2 regions of the Paenibacillus sp. 1SOY10 genome follow, and region 1 is predicted to be linked to the other one. Evidence: predicted binding sites of a transcription regulator. Region 1 holds the regulator's gene; the other holds the start of a gene.

Region 1 (7,968 bases):
AGCAGTACAGGGACAAAACCAACAGCAACCTCCACCATCCATCTACGCATTAGGCCATACCCCCATCCGCTGTGGCGTACGCGGCAAAATAATAAACTTACTGCTTTGCCCGTCCGTTAATGTGATATAGACATACTCATTGTCCATTTCCGCCGTGGCTTTGAGTTCTTTATGATCTTGTTCCATTTGCTCCAGAGCTGCCGTAATCTCCGTATATTGCTTGTTCTCCATCGCCTGAGCGACAGCAAACATGGCATTCTCCCATAGCTCGTTCAATTCCGGAGAAGCATTGTCCGCCACATCTATCTTCAATTCACGGGTGCCGATTTGCTTCTTCCCATCCTGCTCCAAATGCCGAATCACAGCTCCCAAATCGGTACCTGGTACCAAATCCAGCTTGACACCAAGCTCCTTAGGCTGTATATCCAGCTGCACCTGACTCACACCTTCAACATCCTTTAACAAGTTCTCCAGCGGGCGTTCTATTGCCCATTCTTGGTAAAGGAACCAACCGCCGAACAGTACAACTCCGGAAATGACGATACTGGCAGCAACTCGTCCAACACGCAGTTTCACGCGTTTGCCTCCTTTATCTGTAATAAATTATTCCGCCATAAGGCAGCTTCAAATATAGAATTAATTATATCTTTTTGTATATCATTGTTACAAACAATAGTATATCATACCGTATATCAAAATTCGAAAAAAAAGAATGGAAAACAAAAAAACAGTTTCGAAAGATCAGGTCTGCATCCTGAACTTCGAAACTGCTATGTCATGTCAACGATTAGGTAACGTAAATACCTCTGACAAAGGTTCGCCGGTACTGAAGCTGAAGAACCGATAATAATGATGGGCTTGCTGCTTGTAGAACAATTGCCAGACCAACTGGTCATTATAAATTCCCGGCAACAGACGGACCACCTCGATATCCGGCAACGTTTCCTTGATGATCCCTCTGATCTGGTCTTCGGACTTGCCTTCAGACAACAGGCGGACTTCCGGTTTCCCGTCTTGCGGTAACCAGACCATAATCTCCCGCCCATCCTCATCCTGTCCTTGAATCACAAAGCAAACCTTGTCCCAGACCGACTTCCATACCTCATCGCTGCGGACCAGTTCTGTCTCCTGTTTGGCTTGCTGAACCGCCGCCCTTTCGGCTTCCCAAGTATCCTCGTGAATATATATGTAGAACCGGTAGAGACCGATGAGCACTATCAACAGAATAATGATGGAGAGCAGGATCCATTGGGTTCGCTTCCTCAACCTTCTCTTCCTTTCTCTAAGCAGGCAACTGTAAGCCTCTTTTATCTTTCACCATGTATACTCACAGTGTACACCTGTATCTATATCAGTTGGACGGAACGATTAACGTGTCAATAACCCGTCAAATGCCTCTTGAGCCTCATAACGGATACGCTCTTCATCAAGTGTCAGGCAAGCCCCGTTCTTCACAACTTGCTTCCCATTAACCCATACATGCTCTACATCCCCTGAACCAGCGGAGTAAACCGCATGAGATACATAGTCCGTCTTCGGAACGAAATGTGCCTGTTCCGTGTTCAGCGCAATGAAATCTGCCTTCATTCCGGCAGCAAGCTTACCCGTCTCGGGCAAGAATACGGAACGCGCTCCGTATTCGGTCCCCATCTTCAGCGCTTCAAGTGCCGGAACAGCCGTAGGATCCCCAGATACTCCTTTATGAATCAAGGCCGCCAGACGAACTTCCTCCAGCATATCCAGATTATTGTTACTAGCCGGACCATCTGTGCCGAGGGATACGACGATGCCCTTCTTCAGCATTTCCGGCACACGGGCTACTCCGCTAGCCAACTTCAGGTTACTGCCCGGATTATGCGATACCGTCACTTGATGAGCCGCCAAAATATCCAGCTCCTCATCTGTTAAATGCACAGCATGGGCTAATAGAGTAGGCCGTGAGAACATGCCCAGATTCAATAAATGTTGAACCGGACGGACTCCGTAATCTTTAACATTTTGTTCAACTTCAGCCCGGGTCTCCGACATATGAGTATGCATCGGCAAATCCAGATCATGGGCCGCCTGTACGAATTTCTGAATGAACTCTGGCGGACAGGTATACGGAGCATGCGGCGATAACATCGTCGTAATCCGTCCATCCGCCTGACCCTGCCAATTACGAGCAAAGGCAATGGCTTCGTTCAGCTTCTGATCTTGTACCTCGGGTGGACATAGACCAATGGCCCCCCGCATAAGCACAGCCCGAATACCGGATTCCTGGGCGACCTTGGCCACCTCATCCATATGATCATACATGTCCAGGAAGGTCGTAGTCCCCCCCTTGAGCATTTCCAATACCGACAATGCCGTGCCAACACGTACATCCTCTGCTGTAAATTTGGCTTCCATCGGCCACATCTTTTCTTCGAGCCAGGTTTGCAGCACCATGTCGTCACCGTAACCTCTTAGCAGTGACATAGCAGCATGGCCATGGGTATTAATCAACCCGGGAAGAAACAGCAGGCCTTTACCATCAAAGCTTTCTGCACCCTCCACACCTTCGGGGCGTTCTTCCCCAATGTAAGTGATTGTATCACCCTCAACCAGCATATAACCTTGAATAACCGGACGCTCCTGATCCAATACCGCGAACGTCCCGTTCTTTATTAACCATTTTCGACTCATACTTCAGCATGTTCCTTTCCATTTTCCAGATAATAGGCCAGACTCAATAAGTCCGTTGTAAAGTCAGCCGCATGAATCCGTACTTCCGGCGGAACCTTCAATATGGTAGGGGCAAAATTCAATATTGCTCCGATGCCTGCGGCTACCAGTTGGTCTGCAACTCGTTGGGCTTCGAAATCCGGTACGGTAATGATGCCGATACGAATTTTTTCCTTCCTGACTGTATCCACCAACTCTTCAATCGGCCGGATCGTAATATTATTGATCTGCGTTCCGATTTTGTCTGGAGAAGCATCAAACACCGCCACAATCTTCATGTTATCCTTCAGATAAGCATTGTAATTGGATAACGCATGACCAAGATTACCAGCACCCACAAGGGCTACATTGATCTGTTGGTCGAGATTTAAAATCTGTTGAATCTTCTCAATGAGATAGGCAACGTCGTAGCCGATGCCCTTACGTCCAAAGTCTCCGAAATACGCCAAGTCCTTGCGAATTTGCGCTGGATTCAAATCCAGCTTCTGGCCCAGTTCCTGGGATGATACCGTAGGAACTTCCCTCCGGCTTAATTCATTCAAGAAGCGCAGATACACCGGCAATCGACGGACCACCGCATCAGAAATTTTATCTGATTTCATAATCATTCCCCCTCATCAACTTTACTTCATTTCATCAGCTTGATCAGCTTCATCAACCTGCAGCCATTCCGAGATACGTGAGACCATTTGGCCTAGCGGCATATGCTCCATCTTCGGTCCGGGCAAAGAATATAAGAAATACTTTCCGTAGTAGGATTCCAAGATACGTGTATCATAAACAATCACAATGCCGCGGTCCTGTGACGAACGTACCAGTCGTCCAAAACCCTGCTTGAAGCGGATGACCGCCTGCGGCACAGATAACTTCATAAATGGATTCTTCTTCTCGCGTTGTAATCGTTCGCTCTTCGCCTCCACCAGCGGATGGTTCGGCGGTTGGAAGGGTAAACGGACAATCGCCAGACTCGTCAGAGCCTCGCCAGGAATGTCAACACCTTCCCAGAAGCTGCTTGTGCCAAGCAGAACGGAAGCATCTTGCCCTTGGAAGCGACGCGTCAATTTGGTTCTGCTCCCGCTATCCATCCCCTGCCCAATCACTGTAATGCCCTTCTGGGCCAGCAAGGTCTTCAGCGGCTCATATACTTGTCGCAGCATCCGGTATGATGTGAATAACACCATCATTCTTCCCCGGGTTACTACTGCGGAGTCAGCAAGAGACTGTACCAGTGTATTGACGAAATGATCGTCACCTACTCCGCCCTTGACACTAGGGAAATCCCGCGGGATGACGAGCAGCGCCTGATCACGGTAATTAAACGGCGATGGGAGCATCGTGGTGACAAGCTTGTTCTCGCTTGCCGCCTCCGCTAAGCCCAGTTGTTCCACCATATACTGAAATGATTTATCGACCGACAAGGTAGCCGAGGTCATCACCACGCTCTTCTTCTTGTCGAAGAAATATTCCTTCAGTTGGGCACTGACGTCAATAGGTACCGCGTACATCTGCAACGAACGACTACGATAGTTACCGCTCGCTTCCATCCAGTACACCGTATCATCGCTCTCCAGCTTCATGAAGAACCGCAGTGCTTCCCGTTCGGTCGCCAGATCCTTGAACAAACCGCTGATGTCAGTCAGCAAGCTCTCAGACCCGTAATCATCCTGGTCCTCACGAATTTCGCTGAGCATGCGTTCACCCTTGCGGAGAACATCCCCCAACGCAACATATATTTGATTCTCCAGAGCGGTCAAGGTATCCCATTCCTTGGGCTCCTTACCTGGCAAGAGTCGATACACGAATTGCCCCGGATCACCAGGTGCCGCGTCACTACGATCCGGCATCAATGAGAACAATTGCTCGCTTAACTTGTCCCAGTTCTCCTTCACCTCAATCAGGTTCGGGTAGATACCATCAATGACCGTACACCATTCGCCTGACTTCTCGCCTGGCGAGGCTTGTAACGCAGCCCGCAAATTAGCCAGCTGACCGGTCTTGCTGTCCTTGAATAAACGAGTCAGAGTATGAACCACTGTAAAGTATTTCATATGGATACCCAAATGTTTGCCTGCTACATCCTCCAGATGGTGCGCTTCATCAATGACCAAATGCTCATAGCCCGGTAATAATTGATGTCCTGCCTGAATGTCAGTAAACAATTTGGAGTGATTCGTAATGACTACATCGGCTACTCCGGCCTCATGCTTGGCGCGGTGGTAGAAGCATTTACGGAACCAAGGGCACGATCGACCCAGGCAGGAATCCGATTCACTGGCCACCGTCTCCCAGAAATCACCTCCGCGATTTCCCAAGTTCAGTTCTTCATCATCGCCGTTACCCGTTTGAGTCAGCCACACAATCATCTGGGCAGCGATCATCACATCTTCTTTGGGAGTGGCGAAATCTTTCCTGCTTATTTTATGTTCAAATTTGCGCAAGCACAAATAATGCTGCCTTCCTTTAAATACCGCTGCCCGGAACGGGAACGGCACGACCTCTGTCAAGAGCGGGATGTCTCTCTCCCGAAGCTGCTCCTGCAAATTAATGGTATGGGTGCTGACCATAACCTTCTCATCTTGTTGAACACTGTGGTAAATGGCAGGCAACAAATAACCCAGCGATTTGCCCGTGCCTGTACCAGCCTCCACCATGAGGTGCTTCTCCTTAGCAAAGGCCTGCATCACTTCTTGCAGCATCAGGTTCTGTGCCTCGCGTTCCTCGTATTGTGGAAGGCGTTCCCGCAGCCGCTCACGTACTTGCTCCATAAATTGCTCGAAGCTGATGTTCTCAAGCGGGTTCCCCTCTATAGGATCCCGGGCTGGCTGAATATCCATCCAGTCCTCCGCTTGCAACGCGAATTGCCGGTAATACGTGAACCCGTCGTCAGCAGGCAACGTCTCGCGTTCCTTCTCCTGCACCATCGCGTCAAAAAACCAGCCAAGGTCGCTGTCCTCGCTGGCAAATAGATCATTCAGGCGCTGCAAGGTGAGCAAAGGAAGCTGTTCGCACTCCTCCAGACATTTCTGGAAGATGAGCGCGGTTGCCAAGGCATCGCTGTCCGCCCGATGTGGACGGTCATGCTGCACTTCGAATTCGGCCGAAACCATGCCGAGCTGATAGGAGGTCAAGGACGGAAACAGGATCTTTAAGAAATCCATCGTATCCAGTATTCGACCCGTGAACGGCAGATATCCCGTTTGGTCCAAAGCGGTCTGCAAAAAATTAAAATCGAACGCTACATTATGTCCAACAAGCACAACATCATTGAGAAGCGGCACCATCTCCATCATGACTTCATCCAAGTCCGGAGCGTCCTTCACTTCCTCCTCTGTAATTCCCGTAAGTCCGGTAATGAAGGGAGGAATCGGAACACTGGGCTTGACGAGGGATTGATATACCTGTGAAATGCTTTTATCTGGCTCTATAATGGCAAGTCCCACTTGAATAATTTCATCAGAGGACTGGTTACCCGTCGTTTCAAAATCAAGCACGGCATATTTCATTACGATTATAAGTCCCTTTCGTTCCAGTCTCTCTACAGCATAACAGAAGATTGCTCATTTGAAAATTAATACAAGACGGAATTTGTAATTTAAATCACAACAGAAAAACAAGCGACGCCCCGCTTCATACGGATAGCATCGCTTGATCAAACCTAGATATGAAGTACCTATAAATTCGGGTCCACTTCCGGTTTAAAAGCCCGGTTTTTCAGCATCCATTACAAGAGAGATGTCAATTCATTGCCATAAGAGAGCTTCCCCGTACTGTGAAGGCAAGCCTCCAGATTGGCCAGGGGTTCCGTCAGAGAAGGGTCACTATGGTGTGCCAAGGTAAAATACTCCTTCGCCTTGGCGAAGATCCCCTTCTGTGCTTCAATACAGCCCAAGGCATTATAGATGATCGAACGAAGCCGCTTACTCCCCGCCCGCTCCAGCACGAACCAGAAATGCTTCGCTGCATGCTCGCCTTGTTCCATGTGCAGATGGCACATCCCTAAGCAGGTGCGAGCCAACACACTGTCTGGATACTGCCTGATGACCTGCTCGAACTCTTCGAGTGCCTGGGGGAACATCAATAATTTATAATACCCCTGTCCCTTGATAAAACTTGGCGCGTCCATTTCGGGAAGCTCCGGCATATCCTTAAAATCAGGATTCCCCAGCTTTTGGCGTACATCCCCCATTTTCTCTTCGAAGCATAGCCATTCCTCAATAATTCCATCACTCATATGCTTGAGCAGATTCCACTGTTGTGCAAGCTCTTGCTTCTGGGCATCCCCAGCTAAATGAAACTTACGGGAAATATCCTCCAACATCTCATTCATTTCCGCAAACACATGCTGAAACATCATTCGCCATCCCACCCTTCACGAAAATGAAATCAGTCCGCGCCATACGTTCATTTTTTGTTTCGGACGGACTTTTCATTCCCGCAGGCAGGAATTGCATTAACGGATCATCGCGTGAAGCTCTTGCCGAGCCTTCTCAACAGGGTGATTACTCTCATCCACGAACACAATCGTTGGTTTATGACTGCGAACTTCTTCCGGAGACATCTGAGCATAAGAGATAATAATGACATTGTCCCCTGGCTGCACCAGACGGGCAGCAGCACCGTTCAGGCAGATTACGCCGCTTCCACGAGGCCCCGGAATTACATAAGTCTCCAGCCGTGCACCATTATTATTGTTAACGATCTGCACTTGTTCGTTCTCCAACAAATCGGAAGCCTCCATCAAATCCTCATCAATCGTAATGCTGCCAACATAATTCAGATTGGCTTCTGTCACCGTCGCGCGGTGAATTTTGGATTTCATCATCGTTCTATACATCAGACGTTCACCTTCTTCGTCAGAATTACATTGTCGATCAATCGCGTACTTCCAAATTTGACAGCGACAGCCACCAGAATATCTCCGTCTCTTCCTTGGTCGTCTACACGTTCCTCCGGTCCCAGCGGCTCAAGCCCCGGAAAGCTTACAACCTCTACATAATCGATTACTGCTATAGGCTCGGAGCTAATGCTATTTCGTAATTGTTCGCGCAAAGTGGAAGCCGTCAAAACCTCTGCTGTCCCCGTAGCCGCCTGTGCACCTAATAGGCTACGCGACAGCACCAGCGCCGCTTCACGTTCCTCAGCGCTCAAATAAACGTTGCGTGAGCTCAAAGCCAGCCCATCCTGCTCCCTTACAATGGGGCAAGGTACAATCTCCACATTCCAATTCAAATCCTGTACCATCTGAGTAATGACGGCAACCTG
Region 2 (7,968 bases), on a different contig from region 1:
CCAAAGCCGATGGCTCCCGGATAACGGTCTGCCAGGGCCTGCGCCTTGGCTGCACTCGTTCCACATACAGCTTTGATCTGGACCCCGTCCATCGCGGCCAAGTTATCTCCATGCACCTTGCTGAACCAGCCTGTGCCAATAATTCCGATATGTAGTGCCATATGCCATCCTCCTTGTTCATGACTGCGTTTTCTTACCTCCTTAAGATAACGGTTCTTCCTCAGAAGCTCAAGCCTCTATTGCTTAAACCTGATTACTGCAGCGAAGAGTGAAAAAGTAGAATGTGCGTTCAAGTTTGCTGAAAATTACTTGGTTTAGGGGAATTCGGGAGCCAGAATTTAGGTTTGCGCAATTCTGAATCATTAGCAGGAATTCCTCCAGCTAAAACTTTGGGGTTTCACGATTCCAAGCAATTAACTGGAATTCCTCCATATAATGTGGCTCTCATCGCCCGAAATAAGTTTAATCCGCAGATTTATAGGGAGATTTTTCAGCTAAACCTCGAAAATCAGTCGATTCGGGCAAGTTAGCAGGAGGATTTCCCACTCGTACACCCGTTTGCTGTAACAACCGTTAGGATTTATACTGAATGTTGGATAACCTCTTAGATAAAGATATAAAGAAGGGTGGAACCCAGATGAACTCTACAAATCAACTCAATCTGAATGACTTCCATACTGTACTCCGAGAGCGTCATGCTGTACGTGTCTATGACCCCTCGGTAAAAATTCCGCGCGAGGAACTGCGGGAGCTTATAGAGCTTGCCACATCTGCGCCCTCTTCCTCCAACCTGCAGCCATGGCGCTTCCTGATTATCGATGAACCAGACCTCAAGCAGAAGCTGCTGCCCATCACGAATAACCAACAGCAAGTGGTAAATTCTGCGGCAATCATCGCTGTTCTGAGTGACCTTCGTTCGTTTGAACAAGCAGACACTATTTATAGTCAGACCGTGAAGCTTGGGGTAATGACGGAGGAGATCAAGAAGACCAATCTTGAACGAATACAGAAAAATTATGGCGATATCGGACCTGAGCGACTGCATCAAATCAATTTGCTTGACGCAGGACTCGTCTCCATGCAACTTATGCTACTCGCTAAATCCAGAGGATACGATACCGTACCTATGGGCGGATATAATCCCGAGCTATTTGCCGAAGTCTTTGAAATTCCCGAGACTCTGAAGCCAACGATATTAATCGCAATCGGCAAGGCCGCCAAGCCGGCGAACCCTTCGCCGCGCCTTTCCGTAGATGACGTAACCTACTGGAATTCCTTCGATAAGTAATCCAATCACACTCAACGAGCTCAGTCTTTTATTGACTCAACACCTTCAAGGGCACGTCACCATATCTTACGATATGGGGCTGCCTTGGGGGTGTTTTTTGCATCCTTCTAGAGGTTGTTTAAGAAGTCGTCTTCCCAGGATGGAGTTGTTCTAAGAGAGTATAGACTTTGCACTTTACATAGTTCATCTCAATAGATCATCAACTTGATCTCAATTTAGCTTTGTTTAAAGCTTACATCGATATTACAATAAAGGTCATAATTATCGTGAAAAGGTGAACGTACTCATCTTCATTTTGCACAGAGAAAGGTGGAGCTTGGCATGTCGATTACGCAGCAGCGCGAAGTGAATTTGGACAGCGCGCGCCATTATGTAGAGCAAGTGTATCAAGCGGTACAACAAAGAAATCCGGGGGAACATGAATTCCATCAAGCCGTTAAGGAGATTCTTGATTCACTGGTTCCTGTGTTCGCGAAGCATCCGAAATTTCAGGAGCAAGGCATTCTGGAGCGTATCGTTGAACCAGAAAGATTGATTACGTTCCGTGTGCCATGGGTCGATGATCAAGGCAAGGTACAGGTCAATCGTGGCTTCCGCGTCCAATTCAGCAGCGCGATCGGACCCTACAAAGGGGGCCTTCGTTTCCACCCTTCCGTGAATGCAAGCATTATCAAGTTCCTGGGCTTCGAGCAAATTTTCAAGAACTCCTTGACCGGTCTGCCGATTGGCGGCGGTAAAGGCGGCTCGGACTTTGATCCCAAAGGAAAATCCGATCTTGAAGTCATGCGCTTTACTCAAAGCTTCATGACCGAATTATCCAAATACATCGGTCCCGACACCGACGTTCCTGCGGGAGATATCGGCGTTGGTGCCCGGGAAATCGGCTACATGTTCGGACAATACAAACGCCTTTATGGTAATGAAACTGGCGTACTGACAGGCAAGGGCTTGCCTTATGGCGGCAGTCTGACCCGGACAGAAGCTACGGGTTACGGACTGGTCTACTTTACAGCGGAGATGCTGGCCAGCCGGGGTGAAAGCTTTGTAGGCAAAACCGTGGTTGTGTCAGGCTCGGGCAACGTATCGATTTATGCGATTGAGAAGGCGCAGCAATTCGGTGCCAAAGTTGTAGCTTGCAGTGATTCGGGCGGTTATATCTACGATCCTAACGGCATTAACCTCGATACGGTTAAGCGGTTGAAGGAAGTAGAAAGAAAACGGATCAAGGAATATGTGAATGAGCATCCGACTGCCGAGTATGTGGAAGGCTGTCGCAGCATCTGGAGCATTCCTTGTGACATCGCTTTGCCTTGTGCAACGCAGAATGAAATCGATGAAGCCTCAGCCAAGCAGCTTGTAGCTGGTGGAGTCAAATACGTAGCCGAGGGCGCAAACATGCCTTCGTCTTTGGAAGCGATCGAGGTGTACTTGAAGAACGATGTATACTTTGGACCTGCCAAAGCCGCCAATGCCGGGGGCGTAGCTGTCTCCGCTCTGGAAATGTCCCAGAACAGTGCAAGACTCTCCTGGACCTTTGAGGAAGTTGACGACAAGTTGAAGGATATTATGAAAAATATTTATCGTAACAGTGTCAATGCTGCGGAAGAATACGGTCATGTGGATAATCTCGTAGTCGGCTCCAATATTGCCGGCTTCCTGAAGGTAGCCAATGCCATGCTCGCACACGGCATCGTGTAGTTAATATAGCCTTTTGTTCAAAATAAGGGCCATCCTCCATGTAGATGAATACTACAGGAGGATGGCCCTTTAATGATATAAGCTTAATATGCCAAGGCATCAAGCGCGTGGATATGAGACAGATAGCGAATGTTGCTCGCTTCCTTCATTAGTGTAGCTGGCAACCCGCGCAATTGCGTGTTGTTCGCACCGACCGTTGCCACGGCATCCTTACGGCCCAGGCTCGCCAGCGTGCCCGAGTTTACGGGATGGAAATCTTCTAATGCTTTACCTTCAAGCTGGGCGAACAGGTTATAGCCGATCAGCTCGCCCATTTGCCAAGCAATCTGGGCGGTTGGTGGATAGGGACGACCGTCTGGTCCCATATACACAGCACTATCGCCAGCCACGAATACGTCAGGATGGGATATGGATTGCAATTGGTCGTTGACCGAAGCCCGACCGCGGTTAACTTCCAATCCCGATTGCCCTACCAGCGGATGACCTTGCACGCCGCCCGTCCAGACAAAGGTATTGGCGATTACTTTCTGCCCATCCTTCAGATCGATAGCATTTCCTTCTACGTTCGTTACAGGCAACCCTGTCAGGAAAGTAACTCCACGCTTCTCCAGACTGGCCGTTGCTCGCTGAATCAGTACATCCGGCAACACTGGCAGAATTTTCGGACCAGCTTCCACAAGCAACAGCTTGATCGCTTCGCGTGGAACGCCGTATTTCTTCGTCAGCTCCGGCAGTTTGTCGGCTATCTCTCCGACCAATTCTACACCCGTCAATCCGCCGCCACCGATCAGAATAGTAGCATCGGCCTCATTGCCGGATACCGCATATTCACGAATACGTGCTTCAATATGGCTGTGAATTTTCCCGGCATCCTTGGCCGATTTCAGTACCATACTATATTGCTCCAGCCCAGGGATGCCAAAATACGCCGTGGTACTGCCCAGGCCAACCACCAAGGCGTCGTAGGATAACAAGGTACCGTCGGACAGCTTAACCTCCTTGTTGTCTACAGAGAAGCTCTCTACCTTGGCGATTCGCAGATCAATATCCTTGCCCTTGAACAACTTCTCCAGCGGCAACGCTACAGCACGTTCAGACACACTGCCTGCCGCCAGACGGTGAAGCTCGGTAATAATCTGATGCGTCGGATATTGATTCACTACCGTTACCCGCGCTTGTGACTTATCCATATATTTGCGAACGGTCAAAGCGCTAAGCACTCCGCCGTAACCAGCACCCAAAATCAAAATATGTTTTGACATCGTCTTATCCCCCGTTATTTTTGTTGGCTATCCCGTTCACCGGACACTTGCAGATAAGCGTTCATAAAGCGAAATAGCTTCTGAGCTTGCGGATCCTTGAGCATCTTCATAAGCCCAAACAGGCCGATTGTCTCTTGACTAGCTTCCGCCCGGTCTTTGGCCTCGATAACATTCGCCGCGACTTGCTTCACCTTGCCTACAGCCGGTCCGGCCACTTCGGAAAACCCGCCGACGATATCATTCTTCAACACTTCATCGGTGGCTACCGATTTAGCAAAATCATAGGTTTGGGTCAGCGCGCCCAGCATCTCATTAATCTTGGGAAGCTGTTCTACCAGTGCATTCAGCGACTGCTGCACCTCTGGCTTCAAGAGCTGCTCGAGCAACTCCTGCTGGCCGGTAGCGGTTACACTCGGCTCGATCTTGGATTCTGTAATCGTTTCTGACATATCCCATTCTCCTTTAACATAGTGTAGGGACTAGCTGGCCGAATCGTGAATCAGATGCTTCTTCTTACGATATATCCTAAAATGTGGCAAGCTAGTGAAAAATTGCACATCTAAAAACGCAACAATCATGTAACAACACGTTTAAAATTGTACCATAAAATTAACAAAAAAGAACCGTGAAAGTGATATTTTTCACGGCACCTAATTATTTTTATATTATTTGTATGCATTAAGACCCAGTTCTTGCGGCGATACCAGCTTTAAGAATTCGTAAAATAGCTTTTCGGTAGGCGATAACTCCCGGTTGATGGGGATAATGACCCCGACGTCGCGAATGACCTCCGGCTCTTGCATCGGCAAAGACACAATGGAGGAAGGAATATGTTCACCAAGCGCAATTTCCGGCAGCAACGTTAACCCCAAATCGGCGGACACCAGCCCCTTAATCGCATCCAGATCATCTCCCTCAAAGGATACCTTCGGCTGGAAGCCTTCTTGCTCACACGCCTCCACGACGATTTCCCGCAAAATAAATCCCTGCGGAAACAGTACAAAACCATCGTCCTTCAGGTCGCTAAGCTTGATGGAGGCTCGGCCAGCCAGGCGATGTCCTGCAGGCAGGAGCGCCTTGAACTTCTCCCGGAAGAGCACTTCACTCTTCACCTGCGGCTCCTTCTTCGGAACCGGCCCCATCATCGCCAGGTTGATCTCACCACCAATCACCCCATCGAGCAATTCACGGTATGATCCATGCTGTAATTGAAAATGCACCTGCGGATGAAGGCGGCGGAAGGCCGACACGACGGAGGGGACCATATTGGCTGCCAAGCTGCTGGGGAACCCGATTCTCACCGTCCCGCGCTCCGGGTCAAGATATTCATCGATCTCCTGACGCGCATGCTCAATGAGCTTCATGAGCTGTTCCATATGCCCCAGGAACTGCCGACCTACCGGTGTCAGCTTCACTTTGCGACCTTCATGGACGAACAAGTCTACGCCAAGCTCGGATTCCAGCTTGAAGATTTGCCTGCTCACCGCCGACTGCGATACATGCAGCGCATACGATGCCTCCGTAACGTGCTCCAGCTTGGCCGTTTCGATAAAATATTGAATTTGCCGTAGCTCCATTTCCTTCACCCCCGCATGCTCATTTTACTAATCTATGGTCTGACCCTAGCTCTTCCTGGATTATTCCAAGTCCGTTCGGATTCTAAACAACTTTACATTGCATGTAAATAGTTTAAATACCATTATATCGACTTCATCCGGGAAACGGAAGCCAAGAAAGCGATTTCCCTTTTCTTGGCGGAAATGAGTACGTTAAAAAGGCGATGCAGGGTTTCCTTCCTGCACCGCCTTTTTAAGATAAAGAAATCATTAAGTATCTAGTTAAACCATTCGCCCGTTTAGCACTAGCGTCCTAGCCTTCAGGACGGTCCAACCGGTAGAGATTACGGTATCTTGGCTCCTTCTCCAACAGCTCGGCATGAGTGCCACGCATGACGATACGGCCATGCTCCATAAAGATCACTTCATCCATCTGCTCCGCACCCACCAGATGATGTGTCACCCAGATTAGCGACTTGCCTTGCGTCGTACGGAAGACCGTCGACAACAGCTCACGCTCGGTACGGGGGTCAAGCCCGACCGTAGGCTCGTCCAGAATCAGCACCGGCGTATTCTGAAGTAGCACGCGAGCCAGGGCTACACGCTGCCGCTCTCCGCCGGAGAAGCGTTGTCCTGTTTCGCGCATCTGCGTATCCAGGCCCTTCGGCAGAGAAGCGATCAGTGGCCCAAGCTGCGCGGCTTCCGCAGCTTGCAGCACTTCCTCGTCCGTGGCCTCGCCCCGGCCAAGGCGGATATTGTTCGCCACCGTTGTGTCGAACAGGTGGGGGCTTTGGTTCAGGACGGAGATGACCTCCGGCATCCGGTCCCCCCAGGCGGACGCGGATAAGCCATTAATCATCACCGTCCCCGCACTTGGGGCAAGCGCCCCCTGAATCAGCTTCAGCAGCGTCGATTTACCAGCGCCGCTGCGCCCGATCACCGCCACCCGCTTGCCCTGCGGGATGTCCAGCGACACGCCGTCCACGGAGGCGGCGTCTTGCTCGGCGTAAGCGAAGCGTACGCCATCCAGGCGCAGCGTAGCTGCGCTTGGTGCAGGCGCAGCGACCGCCAGGCCCGCCGCGGTGGGCCCCGGCGAGGCTGAACGTGCCACCTCGCCGTCAAGACGGCCAGGCGAGCTCGCGTCGCCACGGCCTGCCAAGCCCGGCTCGCGCGTTGCCGCAGCAGCCTCGTCGCCCCCGCCCGCGATGCGCGCGAGGCGTTCCAGCGACACGCGGTATTGCGGCGTGCGCTCCACCGCCTCCGAGACAGGCAAGAAGGCGTCTGCCAGCGGGAAGACGGTCAGCACGAACGCAGCGATCAGCGTAACGTCTATATGCCCTTCCAGCGCTTGGCCACCCGCCCAATACACCATCGACACCGCGATAAGGCCCACGATAAGCTGGCCTATCAAGCTGCGCCAACGCGCCCAGGCCCGCAGACGGCGGTCTTTGCGAGCCACCGCTGCCTCATCCTGCTCATAGGCGGCGAGGAACTCCGCAGAGCGTCCACTGATCATCCAATCACCTATGCCCATTACAGCATCAGTCAAAGTCTGATACAACCCATTACGTTCCCGTTTCACTTCCTCGTTCAAACGACGTGTCAGCCATAACGAGAAATAAGGGAGCAGGAAGACCAATACGAACAGATAACCCGCCAGTAGCAAAGCAAACGTAACGTCGAACACGCCCATGGCAATCACAACAGCCGCATATAGAATAAGCGCTACTACGCTTGGAAATACGGTACGAATATATACATTCTGCAATTGCTCAATATCGTCAGCCAGCGCGCCCAGAATATCTCCCGTCCGATAACGCGAACGCAAGAACAAGGCCTGAGGTTCCAACACACGGTACAAGCGTACCCGCATCCGAGCCAGAATTCTCAGCACCGTATCATGCCCCACCAACCGTTCGACATAGTGAATGACCGCACGGCTGATCCCAAAGGTCCGAACCCCTACAATCGGTACGTAGACAAGCAAGATATTATAAGGCTGTAGCGCTGATTTGGAAATCAGAAACCCGGAGGTAAACATCAGCATCGCAGCCGCCAGCAGTGTTAGCGTACCCAGCAGCAAGTAGAGGGCAAAGCGCCCGCTGTAGATGCGAAAATAGGGCAGAATCCAGGATTGCCGGTTCATATAATCTCCTCCCGCTGC

What was found. Region 1 encodes Rex, which represses fermentation and respiration genes when NADH is low (regulators of the CRP and FNR family bind a similar motif). Its sites were predicted from a motif close to TTGTGAAATATTTCACAA; they were not measured.
Region 2: the regulator Rex is predicted to act here: its motif matches at 4,790-4,807, upstream of AC1VOR_RS11915 (DUF1641 domain-containing protein).

Annotation. Positions count from the first base shown of each region.
Region 1 covers NZ_JBXENK010000002.1:830,865-838,832, reverse strand. The annotation lists gene AC1VOR_RS09800 (AAA family ATPase) at 1-50, opposite strand, end outside; gene AC1VOR_RS09795 (hypothetical protein) at 43-576, opposite strand; gene AC1VOR_RS09790 (cell wall elongation regulator TseB-like domain-containing protein) at 781-1,266, opposite strand; gene AC1VOR_RS09785 (amidohydrolase) at 1,369-2,667, opposite strand; gene AC1VOR_RS09780 (redox-sensing transcriptional repressor Rex) at 2,664-3,308, opposite strand; gene dinG (ATP-dependent DNA helicase DinG) at 3,330-6,209, opposite strand; gene AC1VOR_RS09770 (tetratricopeptide repeat protein) at 6,428-7,060, opposite strand; gene panD (aspartate 1-decarboxylase) at 7,157-7,540, opposite strand; gene panC (pantoate--beta-alanine ligase) at 7,540-7,968, opposite strand, start outside.
Region 2 covers NZ_JBXENK010000003.1:235,291-243,258, reverse strand. The annotation lists gene AC1VOR_RS11935 (Gfo/Idh/MocA family protein) at 1-161, opposite strand, end outside; gene AC1VOR_RS11930 (nitroreductase family protein) at 638-1,288, shown strand; gene gdhA (NADP-specific glutamate dehydrogenase) at 1,610-2,986, shown strand; gene AC1VOR_RS11920 (NAD(P)/FAD-dependent oxidoreductase) at 3,070-4,248, opposite strand; gene AC1VOR_RS11915 (DUF1641 domain-containing protein) at 4,263-4,697, opposite strand; gene gltC (glutamate biosynthesis transcriptional regulator GltC) at 4,914-5,825, opposite strand; gene cydC (thiol reductant ABC exporter subunit CydC) at 6,118-7,950, opposite strand; gene cydD (thiol reductant ABC exporter subunit CydD) at 7,947-7,968, opposite strand, start outside.